Regions from separate parts of the Planococcus sp. RAB007_Raresut genome, predicted to be linked through region 2. Evidence: riboswitches for the same ligand, from Rfam matches in the RefSeq annotation. Region 2 holds a riboswitch; each other region holds the start of a gene.
What was found. Region 2 has a riboswitch for S-adenosylmethionine ahead of AC2Q9J_RS14980 (methionine ABC transporter ATP-binding protein). Riboswitches for the same ligand answer to the same signal wherever they lie in the genome.

Region 1 (4,234 bases), on a different contig from region 2:
TGAGCCCTTTTTCATTCAAGTGACAGGACACACCTTGTGCCAATAAAACCTCAGCAGCTGCTTTATTATCCCGCGTGCCGACCAGCAGCTTCCGTTCAATCAAGCTGTTCAAGTCATCCGTCCGGAACTCTTCCCCCAAACGTCCTTGATGTATGATTCCGATTTTATCGGCAATCAGCGCCACTTCACTCAGCAAGTGGCTCGACAGGAAAATGCTCACGCCTTTATTGCTGGCCATATCACGAAGCAATTCCCTCACTTCCACAATCCCCGCCGGATCCAGCCCGTTGACCGGTTCATCCAGGATCAGAATATCCGGCTGGTGCAGCATCGCCTTCGCAATGCCAAGCCGTTGCGCATTTCCGAGTGACAGATGCTTGGCTTTCCGTTTTGCGTATGGCGTCAATTTCAATTGATCGATGATCCGTCCGACTGCATCTGTTTCTTTAATCTGGCGCAGCCGCTGAAATAAACGCAGATTCTCTTCCACCGTCAATTCTGGGTAGGCATACGGCGTCTCCACCAGATAACCGACCCGTTCCCACATTTTCGTATTGGAAAGCGTGACCTTCTTGCCGAACAGCGAGCAAGAACCTTCAGTCGGTTTGATCATTCCGAGCATCATGCGGATCGTCGTGGTTTTTCCGGAACCGTTCAATCCGATGAACCCGTAAATCTCCCCTTTCTTCAGTTCCAACGAAAGAGCTTCAACAGCCTGCACATCTTTATACCGCTTTGACAAATTCTCAATCGCAATGACCGTCTCCATCTCCATCCGCTCCTTTATCTTTTATTATTCGCTGAAGAGGGTGGAAAACCTTTTTAGAGGGAATGATAAATAAAAAGAAAAACACCCGATGATTAAAGTCTCGGGTGGGAGTAAGCAGATATAAGAAATTATGTTAAATCTGCATTTTTCATTTTATAATCCTGCAGCATCTACAGCAGCAGTGGCATCCGCATTGCTGAAGCCTTCATACAATAATTGATCAATCAAACCGGACCTTGAAAAAGCAGTATATTCAAGGTAGTCCCTGGCCATGATCACGGCTTGTGCGCTCCAGTCTGCATCGATTGCATCGACTGCGTATGTGGCATCTGCATTACTGAAACCTTCATACACCAGTTGCTCGATTAGCCCACTCCTAGAAAAAGCTGTGTACTCTAAATAATCTTCAGCCATTGCCACAGCTTGATTCTGTGAATTCGTGACTGCAGCAGCTGCTGCTTTTTCTTTAGCTTCTTCTTCAGCCTTAGCTTTTGCCGCTTCCTCAGCCTTCGCCTTTTCTTTCGCCTCGGCATCCGCCTTAGCCTTTGCCTCAGCATCGGCTTTTTCTTTAGCCGCAGCATCTTCTGCCGCTTTTTTAGCCTTTTCTTCATCTTCTTTTTTCTTCAACTCGGCTTCTTTCGCTTCGCGTTCCTTCTCTTCCAACAAAAAGAATGGCTCAGCTTCTTTCACTTTGGCTTCCAGTTCTTTTATTTTTGACGCTGATTCTTCATTAGCTGTTTCTAGTGTTTTAACTTTCTCAGCCAATTCTGCATTGCTAGCTTCAAGTTCTTCCTGCGCCTGTTGGCTGTCATTTGCTGAAGCATCTACATCAGACTGCGAAGGTCCGAAACTTGCTCCAATAATTAACGCGATCAATGCTACTAATATGTATCTCCATCTTCGTTTGACGAAAGCTGTTATTTTACCCATCTACTTTTTCCTTCTTTCTCAGTTTATCTGCCTTAATCATAATTTATTTAGGTCTAAATTCATATATATTTTTATAATAAACATGAGAAAATGCTTACATATTCTAAGTGAAATAAAAAAACTAAAATTGCCGCTTGCATTTATCTGAATCTTCCCTTATTGTTAACAACATCAACTAACAACTAAACTTAATAATCTATTTCTTATCAAGAGAGACGGAGGGATTTGGCCCTGTGATGTCTCAGCAACCTGCCCGCAATGGCAAAGGTGCTAATTCCAATAGGCGCGAGCCTAGAAGATGAGAAGAACAGATCTCTTTTGAGGGGCTTTCTTCTTTGTTGAAGAAAGCCCCTTTTCTATTGGAAAAGGAGCTCTGTCAAAGGAGGACTTAAAAATGACCGACCGCTTAGAAACGAAATTTATCCATTCCGCCGGTGTCGATTCGAAGACCGGCGCCGTCAATGTCCCGATTTACCTGTCGTCGACGTTCCACCAGCAAAGCATCGATGAGTTCGGCCCTTATGATTACAGCCGCTCCGGCAATCCGACGCGCCAGGCGCTGGAGGATACAATCGCAAAACTCGAGAACGGCACACGGGGATTCGCTTTCGCCTCAGGCATGGCCGCTATCTCGTCGGCTTTCATGCTGCTGGAATCCGGCGATCATGTATTGGTGTCAGAAGATGTGTATGGCGGCACTTACCGCTTCATCACGGAGGTGCTGGGTAAATTCGGAATCGATCATTCATTCGTCAATATGACGGACCTCGATGAAGTCGCGCGGGCTTTCAGGCCAAACACGAAAGTGATCTACATCGAGACCCCGTCCAATCCGGTGATGAACATAACCGATATCGAAATCGCCGCTAAACTCGCCAAAGCGAACGGTTGCCTGACGTTTGTCGACAACACCTTCATGACGCCGCTGTACCAGAATCCGCTCGACCTCGGCGCGGATCTCGTGCTGCACAGCGCGACGAAATTTCTTTCCGGACACAGCGATATCGTTGCTGGACTCGCCGTTACAAAAGACGCGGCACTCGGTGACCGTCTCGGCTTTATTCAAAATTCCTTCGGTTCGGTGCTAGGTGCACAGGATTCCTATTTATTGATCCAAGGAATCAAAACGCTCGGCGCGCGGCTCAAGCAGTCGAGCGAATCCGCACAGAAAATCGCCGAATTCCTGCATCGCCATCCGGTCGTTGAAGAAGTCTATTATCCGGGCTTCTCCTTCCATCCCGGCAATCCGATTCAGGAGCGGCAGGCAAGCGGCTACGGCGCCGTCCTGTCATTGCGGCTGCCGGACAAAAATTCGGCGCGCATCTTCAAGGACGCCTTGCGGATTCCGGTTTTCGCCGTCAGCCTCGGCGCTGTCGAAACGATTCTGTCCTATCCCGCAACCATGTCGCACGCGGCTATGCCTGAGGACGAACGCAAGAAACGCGGCATCACCGACGGCCTGTTCCGCTTCTCCGTCGGCCTCGAGCACATAGATGACCTGCTCGAAGATCTGGAGCAGGCGCTGGAGAAAGTCCGTGTTAAAAGCAAGTTAAGTATTGCGAACTAATCTTTACGCCAAATAAAAACTAAAAACAGAAAGCAGGAATTCCCCATGACAAACCCAATCACAGAAACAACGAAAACAACGGTAAAAGCACCTTTCAAGGCAGACCACGTCGGCAGCTTGCTGCGTCCGGAAAGCATTCATCAGGCAAGAAAAGACTTTAAAGAAGGCGTTATCACTGCAGAGCAATTACGCGAAATCGAAACAACAGAAATCGAGCGCATCGTCGACAAGCAAATCGAAGTCGGTTTGAAAGCTGTGACAGACGGCGAATTCCGACGCACGTTCTGGCATACCGATTTCATGGCTGGCATCAACGGCTTTGAAGGCTATACACCGGAACACGGCTATAAATTCAAACACGTTGAAACGGAAGCCTACGACGTCCGCAATGTCGGCAAAGTCTCATTCAATGAAAACCATCCTTTTATCCAGGATTTTATTGAATTCAAAGAGATTGTCGGCGACCGTGCCATTCCGAAGCTGACGATTCCGAGCCCGAACCAATTCTTCAATCAGGGCATCCGCGACGAAAGCATCTATCCGGACATCGAAGACTACGCGAAAGACGTCATCCAGGCTTACCGCGACGCTATTAAAACTTTCTATGACTTAGGCGCACGCTATATCCAGATTGACGACGTCTATATCGCCGGGCTGTCAGCGCCGGGCATCCCGTTCAACGACGGCAAGTATAATAGAGAGTTCCTGATCGACTTGGCGCTGCGTGTTGCAAATGGCGTACTTGAAGGCAAACCGGAAGATCTTGCGGTAACCACTCACCTGTGCCGCGGCAACTACCAGTCCGACTGGGCATTCGAAGGCAGCTACGCACTGATCGCACCGACCCTTTTCGCCAAAGAAAAAGTCGACGGCTTCTTCCTCGAATACGACGACGACCGCTCCGGCAGCTTCCAGCCGCTTGAGCACATTCCAGCTGGCGGCCCGCGCGTTGTTTTGGGCGTCTTCAC
Region 2 (4,234 bases):
TCGATAACCCGCCGCCAAAAGATGAGCTGAAGAAAATGGTAGTAGCCAGCGGCATCGAATTGAAGAAGTTTTTCAATACCAGCGGACAGCAATACCGCGAGTTGCAGTTAAAGGATAAGCTTGCTGGAATGTCCGAAGATGAAAAACTGGAACTGCTTTCATCAAACGGCATGCTGATCAAGCGTCCGCTTGCATGGGACGGTTCAAAAGCGACAATTGGCTTTAAGGAAGAGACGTATAAAAATACCTGGGCTTAAGGAATATGCAATCTTGTAATTGAGTGGTTAATATGTCAAACTGAAATTGAAGCTACTACATATTTTGGAGGCGTTTGGATGAGCACACCACAAGAACTTCGTTATTCAAAAGAACATGAATGGGTCAAACTTGAAGATGGTAAAGCACGCATCGGAATCACTCATTTCGCGCAAGCTGAACTTGGAGACATCGTTTTTGTCGAATTGCCGCAGGTCGGTGACGAACTTAAGAAAAACGAACCATTCGGCAGCGTTGAGTCTGTTAAAACGGTTTCTGAATTATATGCGCCAATCAGCGGGAAAGTGGTTGAAGTAAACTCTGAGCTGGAAGACAGCCCGGAATTTGTCAATGAATCTCCGTATGAACAGGCATGGATGGTTGTCATTGAAGCGCCTTCTGAAGATGAAATGGGCGATTTGATGGATGCTGACCAATACAAAGAAATGACTAACGAGTAAGAAACAGTAAGCGCCCTTTTTCGGCGCTTTTTTTAATAAGCATTTATTTCAGGCGAATCGCAGTGCCGAGCATATCAATTGATTAGGGTGTTATGGCTATATAAACTAAATAGGTAACAACATGCTCTCTATTCCAATTAATCAGCGGGGTGTTGGATGATGGACAAAGTGATTGTAGTGGAAGGAATATCGGATAAAAATAGAATTGCGCCGCTCATTGCAGAATCCGTGACGATTCTTTGCACAAATGGTACAGTGAGTGCCACAAGACTTGAAGAACTGCTGTTGCCATTTGAAGGGCAGGATATCATTATTTTAGTAGATGCAGATAAATCGGGTGAAAAGCTCAGAAAACTGGTCAAGCGTGAATTTCCGGAAGCCCGCCATTTTTATATCGACCGGAGCTACAAGGAAGTGGCGACAACTCCTTTGCGTATTCTGACTGATGTCCTCATAGCAGCAAATGTCCGAGTCAATAACCTATTAGCCGAAGGATGAAGAACCATGGAAGAATGGAACCATAAAGAATGGAGTAAAGCCAAGAACACCAATAAGGTGGCGGCTTATTACCTTTATACGCCTATGTGCGGGACATGCCAATTGGCATCAAAAATGCTTGAAGTCGTAGTTGCGGCAATGCCGGAATTGCCAATCGGCAAAGCCAACTTGAATTACGTACAGGAGATCGCTTCTTTATATGAAGTGGAAAGCGTGCCGTGCCTGTTGATAACAGAAAATGGCAAGCTGAAAGAAAAGGTTTACGCCTTTCATTCTGTGCCATATATTTATGAAAAGTTGAAAACGGTTGACGTATAAATCAAGCCGTGATAAATTAATATCCTGAACAACAAACTTAATAACGTAACTCTTATAAAGAGTGGTGGAGGGAAGTGCCCTGTGAAGCCCGGCAACCGTCATGAAAATGAAATGGTGCCAAGTCACACAAAGCGAAAGCTTTGGAAGATGAGAGAACGGTTAACGTATATATTTTTGCGTGTGCCCTTCTGCTCATTTCTGAGCAGAAGGGTTTTTTATTTTGAAGTAGGAGAGTGTATCAATGATTGAGTTAAAGCAACTTACGAAGACATTCGATGTCGGAAAAACCGCCTTGACAGCTGTTGATGATGTAAATCTGACGATTGCTGACGGAGAAATCTTCGGCATCATCGGTTACAGCGGCGCAGGCAAAAGTACGCTGATCCGCATATTGAACGGTTTGGAAAAACCGACATCCGGAACAGTCGATATCAATGGGCAAAAAATAACGGACATTAAAGGCGTAGAGCTCCGTAAAGCCCGCCAAAAAGTAAGCATGATTTTCCAGCACTTCAATCTTTTATGGTCCCGGACAGTGCAGGAGAATATTGAATTTCCGCTTGAAATTGCTGGTGTGCCAAAAGCAAAAAGAGTGGAAAAGGTAAAGGAATTGGTTGAATTAGTGGGATTGGCTGGCCGTGAAAATGCTTATCCTTCCCAATTATCAGGTGGCCAGAAGCAGCGTGTCGGCATAGCCCGCGCATTGGCGAACGATCCGGAAGTCCTGCTTTGTGACGAAGCCACGTCAGCCCTTGATCCGGAAACGACGGACGCTATTTTGGACCTGCTTGTCGATATCAATAAACGCCTTGGTTTGACCATCGTCCTGATTACTCACGAAATGCATGTCATCCGGAAAATTTGTCATCGTGTGGCAGTTATGGAAGGCGGCAAAGTGGTGGAACTTGGAGATGTACTTGAGATTTTCCAAACCCCGAAACAGGAAATCACCAAACGCTTTGTTGCTCAAGTCACCGAGTCGGAGGATTCAAGCGAAACCATCAAGCATCTCCGTGAATTATATCCAACAGGAGAACTGGTGAAGCTGATATTCGTTGGTGAACAGGCAGAACAGCCGATACTGACACAGTTGATCCGGAAGTTTCCGGTGGAAGTGAATATCGTCCAGGGGAAAGTATCCCATACACAACGCGGCGCATATGGAACTTTGATCCTGCAGCTAAAAGGAGCGGATGCTGATATCCGTCAGGCGCTCGAGTTTCTCGTCCGAGAAAATGTACAGGCGGAGGTGATGGCAAATGATTGAGTCATTATTTCCAAATGTCGACTGGGATAAGATGTGGGAAGCAACAATCGAAACCATCTATATGACAGCGATGTCGACACTTTTCACGTTCGTCATCGGCCTTGTGCTTGGCATCATTTTATTCCTGACAGCTCCGAAGCAATTATGGGCCAATAAAATCGTCAACTGGCTTACTGGGGTATTTGTGAATGTTTTCCGTTCGATACCGTTTATCATCTTGATCATTTTGCTGATTCCTTTTACAAGCTTCCTGATCGGCACGATTCGTGGACCGAATGCTGCATTGCCAGCGCTGATTATTGGAGCGGCTCCATTTTATGCGCGGCTGGTCCTGATCGCTTTCCAGGAAATCGATAAAGGGGTCATTGAAGCCGCTCGTTCCATGGGCGCAACAACTGGAACTATTATCCGGAAAGTCTTATTGCCGGAATCAAAACCCGCTTTGATCTCAGGAATCACGGTCACTTCGATTGCATTAGTCGGATATACCGCTATGGCTGGAGTCATTGGGGCCGGCGGACTCGGAACTTTGGCATTCCTGGATGGATTTCAGCGCAGCCGGCCGGATGTCGTATTAATGGCAACCATTTTGATCCTGATCATCGTATTCATCATCCAATTTATCGGTGACGCGTTAACCAAAAAAGCAGACAAGCGTTGATAACGGAAATTCCGTTGACATAATAATTACAACTACAGAGAAAAGGGAGAGTACACATTATGAAAAAACTTCTAACAGGAACTTTATTGGCAACATTAGCACTAGCAGGATGCGGTAGTGACAGCAATGAAACTGGCACTGACTCAAGCAACGGCGGATCTGGAGAAAGCGAAACAAGCACGATTAAAGTGGGTGCTTCAAATGTGCCGCACGCAGAAATTCTGGAACAAGTTCAACCGATTCTAGAAGAACAGGGAATTGAATTGGAGATTGAAACCTACCAGGATTATATCTTCCCGAATGAAGATTTGGATTCAGGCGAAATCGACGCCAACTACTTCCAGCATATCCCTTACTTCGAAGCTCAGATGGAAGAGCACGGTTATGATTTTGCAAATGCCGGCGGTATCCACATAGAGCCAATCGGTGTCTACTCCCAGGAATACGATTCACTTGAAGAGCTTCCGGAAGGCGCTACTATTTTAATGAGCAGTTCAGTAGCTGACCACGGACGTATTCTTTCAATGTTAGAAGCGCAGGGGTTGATCACGTTAGCTGAAGACATCGATAAAACAAAAGCTGAAGTAAGTGATATTGCTGAAAACCCTAAAGATCTGCAATTTGAAACAGATTATGAAGCAGCGTTATTGGTGCAAATGTATGAGCAAGGTGAAGGCGATGCAGTGTTGATCAACTCAAACTATGCGATTGATGCAGGCATCAACCCGCAGGAAGATTCAATTGCACTTGAAGATTCAGATTCACCGTATGTAA
Region 3 (4,234 bases), on a different contig from region 2:
TCGCATATTCACCGTGCTTGCGTAACGCCGCAGCTTCGATCGCCGCACGCTTTAATGTCAGCGGCCAGCTTTCGCCAACCACTTTGGCATAAGGCAGCGCCTGCTTGATGATGACGCCTTTGCCGCTTGCCCGGTCGCTTACCCGGTACACGTAATTCAAATTGCCATCGCCGATTTCCCGGCATTCCAGATCTGTTCCTGCCGGAAAAAGTCCCGCCGCCAAAGCGATGGCTTCTGCTTCCGTCAATGCGTGATATGTTGATACTGCTGTAGTTGTCATGGTCATCTTCCTCCTAAATTACAATATAAAAGCGCCTCTTTCCCGAAAGAAAGAGGCGCAGAATTAAGAGGTTCCATGCCTCTTATCTTCCAGAAAGTAAATATCTGGTGGAATTAGCACCGTGCCTTGCGGGATGTTCATCCCGGCGCATAAAGCGCCCCTTCTCACGAAGGTATTACGGTCGGTTGCTGGGCGTCATAGGGCCAATTTCCCTCTGCCTGCTCTTGATAAGAGTACTAAGTTTTATATGCGGTTTTTGTTATGAGATGAATCCTATCACGGTTCAGAATAGACTGTCAACAGGAAGTTTTGAATTATTTTTCAATTTGCAAAATGGCTGCTCGTTCCGTTTTGCATGCTCTTATGAAAGAACTGCTATGTGGACGGACTGCTTTTGCACCTCCCCCTTTACTTCAAATAAAAACTAAGTCCCTTTTAGCGGAAGTTTTCCGCTCGGCGGAAACTTCCTGGGTTTGTGGGTTTGAAAGGAGCCTTCGCTGGCGGCGAAGGCTTTTCCATTTCTGATCTTTGGTTTTGGAGGCGGTTTTGATCTGGCTTGTTGAAGTGACAGCAAATTTCGGCAGTGATTTCGTCTGTTTTTTGGTGAAAATGGTCGTCGATTGAAGGTGTCGCTGTTTTATGCCGGTGGATTTGAGCCGAATCAGCTATTTCGGGTGAAATTTGCCTCGCTGGACTGCTGATTTTTCATTTCCAAACAAGTTGAATTTCCAAATTTAGGATTTACTGTCCATTACAACTGAAATACTGTCCATTATCGTCTAAATACTGTCCATTAGGAAGCGAATACTGTCCATTATCGACTTGTTACTGTCCAAACTTATTTCCCGATCTTTATTTCCAAATTAAGGCTTTACGGTCTGCATTCTCAAAATACTATCCGCAAAACGAAAATACTGTCCGGAGCCCTTTCCGCCTCCAAAACCCAATCCAAACCTCTAATCGCCTACAGTTTGCTGCGCAAACTGCTGGGTCCGTGAGCGTCGAGCCGCTCACTTCCATCTATGCAGTTTTACCACAGGCATCTCTCCCCAAAAACTTTCTCACAATTCCCTGTTGACAGAATTCTTCGCACATGGAATAATCAGAATTACTTTATTGCAACAACCAACCGAATATCCAATTCTTATTTAGAGCAGGTGGAGGGACAAGCCCTACGAAGCCCGGCAACCGGTCCAGCGATGGACACGGTGCTAATTCTTGCAGCCAGAACGTTTGGCTGAGAAATAAGAAGTCGTTAACGCCCTTAACCTCTTCTTATTTGAAGAGGTTTTTTATTTTTCAGGAAAAGAACTTAAGGAGTGTCACATATGAGCAGACTGACAGCGAGCTACCAGGTATACGGCAAAGCGGGGTCATTTGAGAAGAAAGCGGAAGGCATCGCGCTCGGACTCACAATCGGGTCGTGGACCGACTTGCCGCTCCTCGAGCAGGAGCAATTGAAAAAGCATAAAGGCCATGTGGTGTCGGTGGAGGAATTTCCACAAAGCCCTCACCCCCTCAAGCCCGATGCAATCAAAGCGCATATCAAAGTTTCCTACCCAAGCGCGAATTTCTCGGCGGATCTGCCGGCTATCCTGACCACCGTGTTCGGCAAATTGTCGCTCGACGGTGAAGTGAGATTATTGGACCTCGAGTTTGAAGAAGGTCTATTGAAACAATTTCCGGGACCGCGCTTCGGTATCGACGGCATCCGCGGGTTGCTCGACGTCCACGGCCGCCCGCTCGTCATGAGCATCTTCAAAGGCGTGATTGGCCGAGACATCAATTATTTAACGGCGCAGCTCAGACAGCAGGCGCTCGGCGGCGTCGATCTGGTCAAAGACGACGAAATCCTGTTCGACAATCAGCTGACTCCTTTTGAACAGCGCATCACCGCTGCAAAACAAGTTCTGCACGAAGTTTATGCCGAAACCGGCCACCGTACACTTTACGCGGTGAACCTCTCGGGCCGCACATCACAATTACGCGACAAGGCACGAAAAGCCCGTGAACTCGGTGCCGATGCATTGCTGTTCAATGTTCATGCCTACGGACTTGATGTGCTGCAGGAATTGGCGGAAGACGATGACATCGCTCTGCCGCTCATGGCGCATCCGGCATTCAGCGGTGCGTTCACTTCTTCTCCGTTCTACGGCGTCGCGGCACCGCTCGCGCTCGGCAAATTGACGCGCTACGCCGGCGCTGACTTTTCACTGTTTCCCTCTCCTTACGGCAGTGTTGCTATGGAGAAGACAGCGGCACTGGCGCTCGGCGAACAGTTAACAAATGACAGCCTGTTAAAGCCAACGTTCCCGGTTCCTTCCGCAGGCATTCATCCGGGACTCGTGCCGCTGCTCATCAACGATTTCGGAATCGACAGCATCATCAATGCAGGCGGCGGGGTCCATGGACATCCGGACGGCGCAGCAGGCGGCGGGAAAGCATTCCGCCAGGCGGTCGATGCCGTCCTGCAACAGCAAAGCTTGGAAAACGCCAGTGAACAGCAGCCAGAATTAAAAACAGCTTTGGAATTATGGGGGTAATTATGAAACAGCCAATCATCTTTTGTGATTTTGATGGCACAATCACAACCAACGATAATTTAATCGCCATCATGAAGCATTTCAATCCACCGGGCTGGGAACCGATCAAAGACGAGATTCTCGCTCAAACCATCTCGATACGTGAAGGTGTCAAAAAGATGTTTTCTTTATTGCCATCGTCCAAAAAGGACGAAGTCATCGCTTACGTGCTCGAGCAGGCGGAGATCCGCGAAGGCTTTGCGGATTTCGTCGCTTATACAAGAGAGCACAACATCCCGCTTTATATCGTCAGCGGCGGCATCGACTTTTTCGTCTACCCGCTGCTCGAACCGTTTGGACCATTCGAAGGCATTTATTGCAACGAAGCGGATTTCTCGGGCGACACGATCCGCATCGATTTCCCGCACGGCTGCGACGACGAGTGCGCGAGCCAAGGCTGCGGCTGCTGTAAGCCGTCAATCATTCGCAAATTACTTGCGGACGGCGGCACAAGCATCGTCATCGGCGATTCGATCACCGACCTGCAGGCGGCAAAATATGCCGACTTGGTCATCGCCCGCGATTTTCTCATTGAAAAATGTGAAGAACTGAACATCCCTTACGAGCCTTTTGAGAATTTCGGGGATGTTACAGAAATCATCGATGCGAAATTGGGTGTGCGGTCATGACGACAGAACAGACGTTGACAGAGTTACAGGAAAAATGGAATGAGCTGGCGGACGTCAAGGACGTGCTGGCCGGACGCGACTGGTTCATGGGCACTAGCGGCAATCTCGCCATCAAAGTAAGCGATACGCCGCTCCAGTTTCTGGTCACAGCAAGCGGCAAGGATAAATACAAACGGACCGATGAGGATTTCCTTCTCGTCGATGCGGCAGGCGAGCCGGTCGAAGCCACTCACCTCAAGCCTTCCGCCGAAACGTTGCTGCACAGCGCCATCTACAATAAAACCGGTGCCGGCTGCAGTCTCCATGTCCATACCGTTGCCAATAATGTCCTGTCCGAACATTATGGACGCGACGGCAAAATCGATTTCAAAGGCCAGGAACTCATCAAAGCATTCGGCTTATGGGATGAAGATGCCGTCTTATCCATTCCGATCATCGCCAATCACGCCCACATCCCGCGGCTGGCGGAAGATTTCGAAGAACACCTGACTGCCGATAAAGGCGCAGTCCTGATCCGCAACCACGGCATCACCGTGTGGGGCAAAGATGCTTTTGAAGCGAAGAAATTATTGGAGGCCAGCGAGTTTTTATTTCAATACCAATTAGCATTACTTCACATAAAATAAACCCAATCAGAGAGGAAGATTTATAATGGCAATCATCAAAATTCAAGGTACAGACGAAACGATCGAAGCGCAAAACGAAGTCGCAGCATTTTTGGAGCAGCAGGAAGTCGTTTATGA

Region 1: it holds a riboswitch for S-adenosylmethionine, as region 2 does, so the genes downstream of both, metC (cystathionine beta-lyase) here and AC2Q9J_RS14980 (methionine ABC transporter ATP-binding protein) in region 2, are expected to answer to the same signal.
Region 3: it holds a riboswitch for S-adenosylmethionine, as region 2 does, so the genes downstream of both, mtnW (2,3-diketo-5-methylthiopentyl-1-phosphate enolase) here and AC2Q9J_RS14980 (methionine ABC transporter ATP-binding protein) in region 2, are expected to answer to the same signal.

What each region holds. Positions count from the first base shown of each region.
Region 1 is NZ_JBXYIF010000006.1:198,931-203,164, forward strand. It holds gene AC2Q9J_RS13780 (ABC transporter ATP-binding protein) at 1-769, opposite strand, end outside; gene AC2Q9J_RS13785 (Ltp family lipoprotein) at 923-1,699, opposite strand; SAM riboswitch class I at 1,900-2,004, shown strand; gene metC (cystathionine beta-lyase) at 2,094-3,266, shown strand; gene AC2Q9J_RS13795 (5-methyltetrahydropteroyltriglutamate--homocysteine S-methyltransferase) at 3,312-4,234, shown strand, end outside.
Region 2 is NZ_JBXYIF010000007.1:49,121-53,354, reverse strand. It holds gene AC2Q9J_RS15000 (arsenate reductase family protein) at 1-257, shown strand, start outside; gene gcvH (glycine cleavage system protein GcvH) at 336-716, shown strand; gene AC2Q9J_RS14990 (toprim domain-containing protein) at 876-1,214, shown strand; gene AC2Q9J_RS14985 (thioredoxin family protein) at 1,221-1,532, shown strand; SAM riboswitch class I at 1,582-1,686, shown strand; gene AC2Q9J_RS14980 (methionine ABC transporter ATP-binding protein) at 1,774-2,799, shown strand; gene AC2Q9J_RS14975 (methionine ABC transporter permease) at 2,792-3,460, shown strand; gene AC2Q9J_RS14970 (MetQ/NlpA family ABC transporter substrate-binding protein) at 3,520-4,234, shown strand, end outside.
Region 3 is NZ_JBXYIF010000002.1:87,756-91,989, reverse strand. It holds gene mtnK (S-methyl-5-thioribose kinase) at 1-280, opposite strand, end outside; SAM riboswitch class I at 360-514, opposite strand; SAM riboswitch class I at 1,422-1,531, shown strand; gene mtnW (2,3-diketo-5-methylthiopentyl-1-phosphate enolase) at 1,609-2,823, shown strand; gene AC2Q9J_RS04285 (2-hydroxy-3-keto-5-methylthiopentenyl-1-phosphate phosphatase) at 2,826-3,491, shown strand; gene AC2Q9J_RS04280 (methylthioribulose 1-phosphate dehydratase) at 3,488-4,117, shown strand; gene AC2Q9J_RS04275 (1,2-dihydroxy-3-keto-5-methylthiopentene dioxygenase) at 4,143-4,234, shown strand, end outside.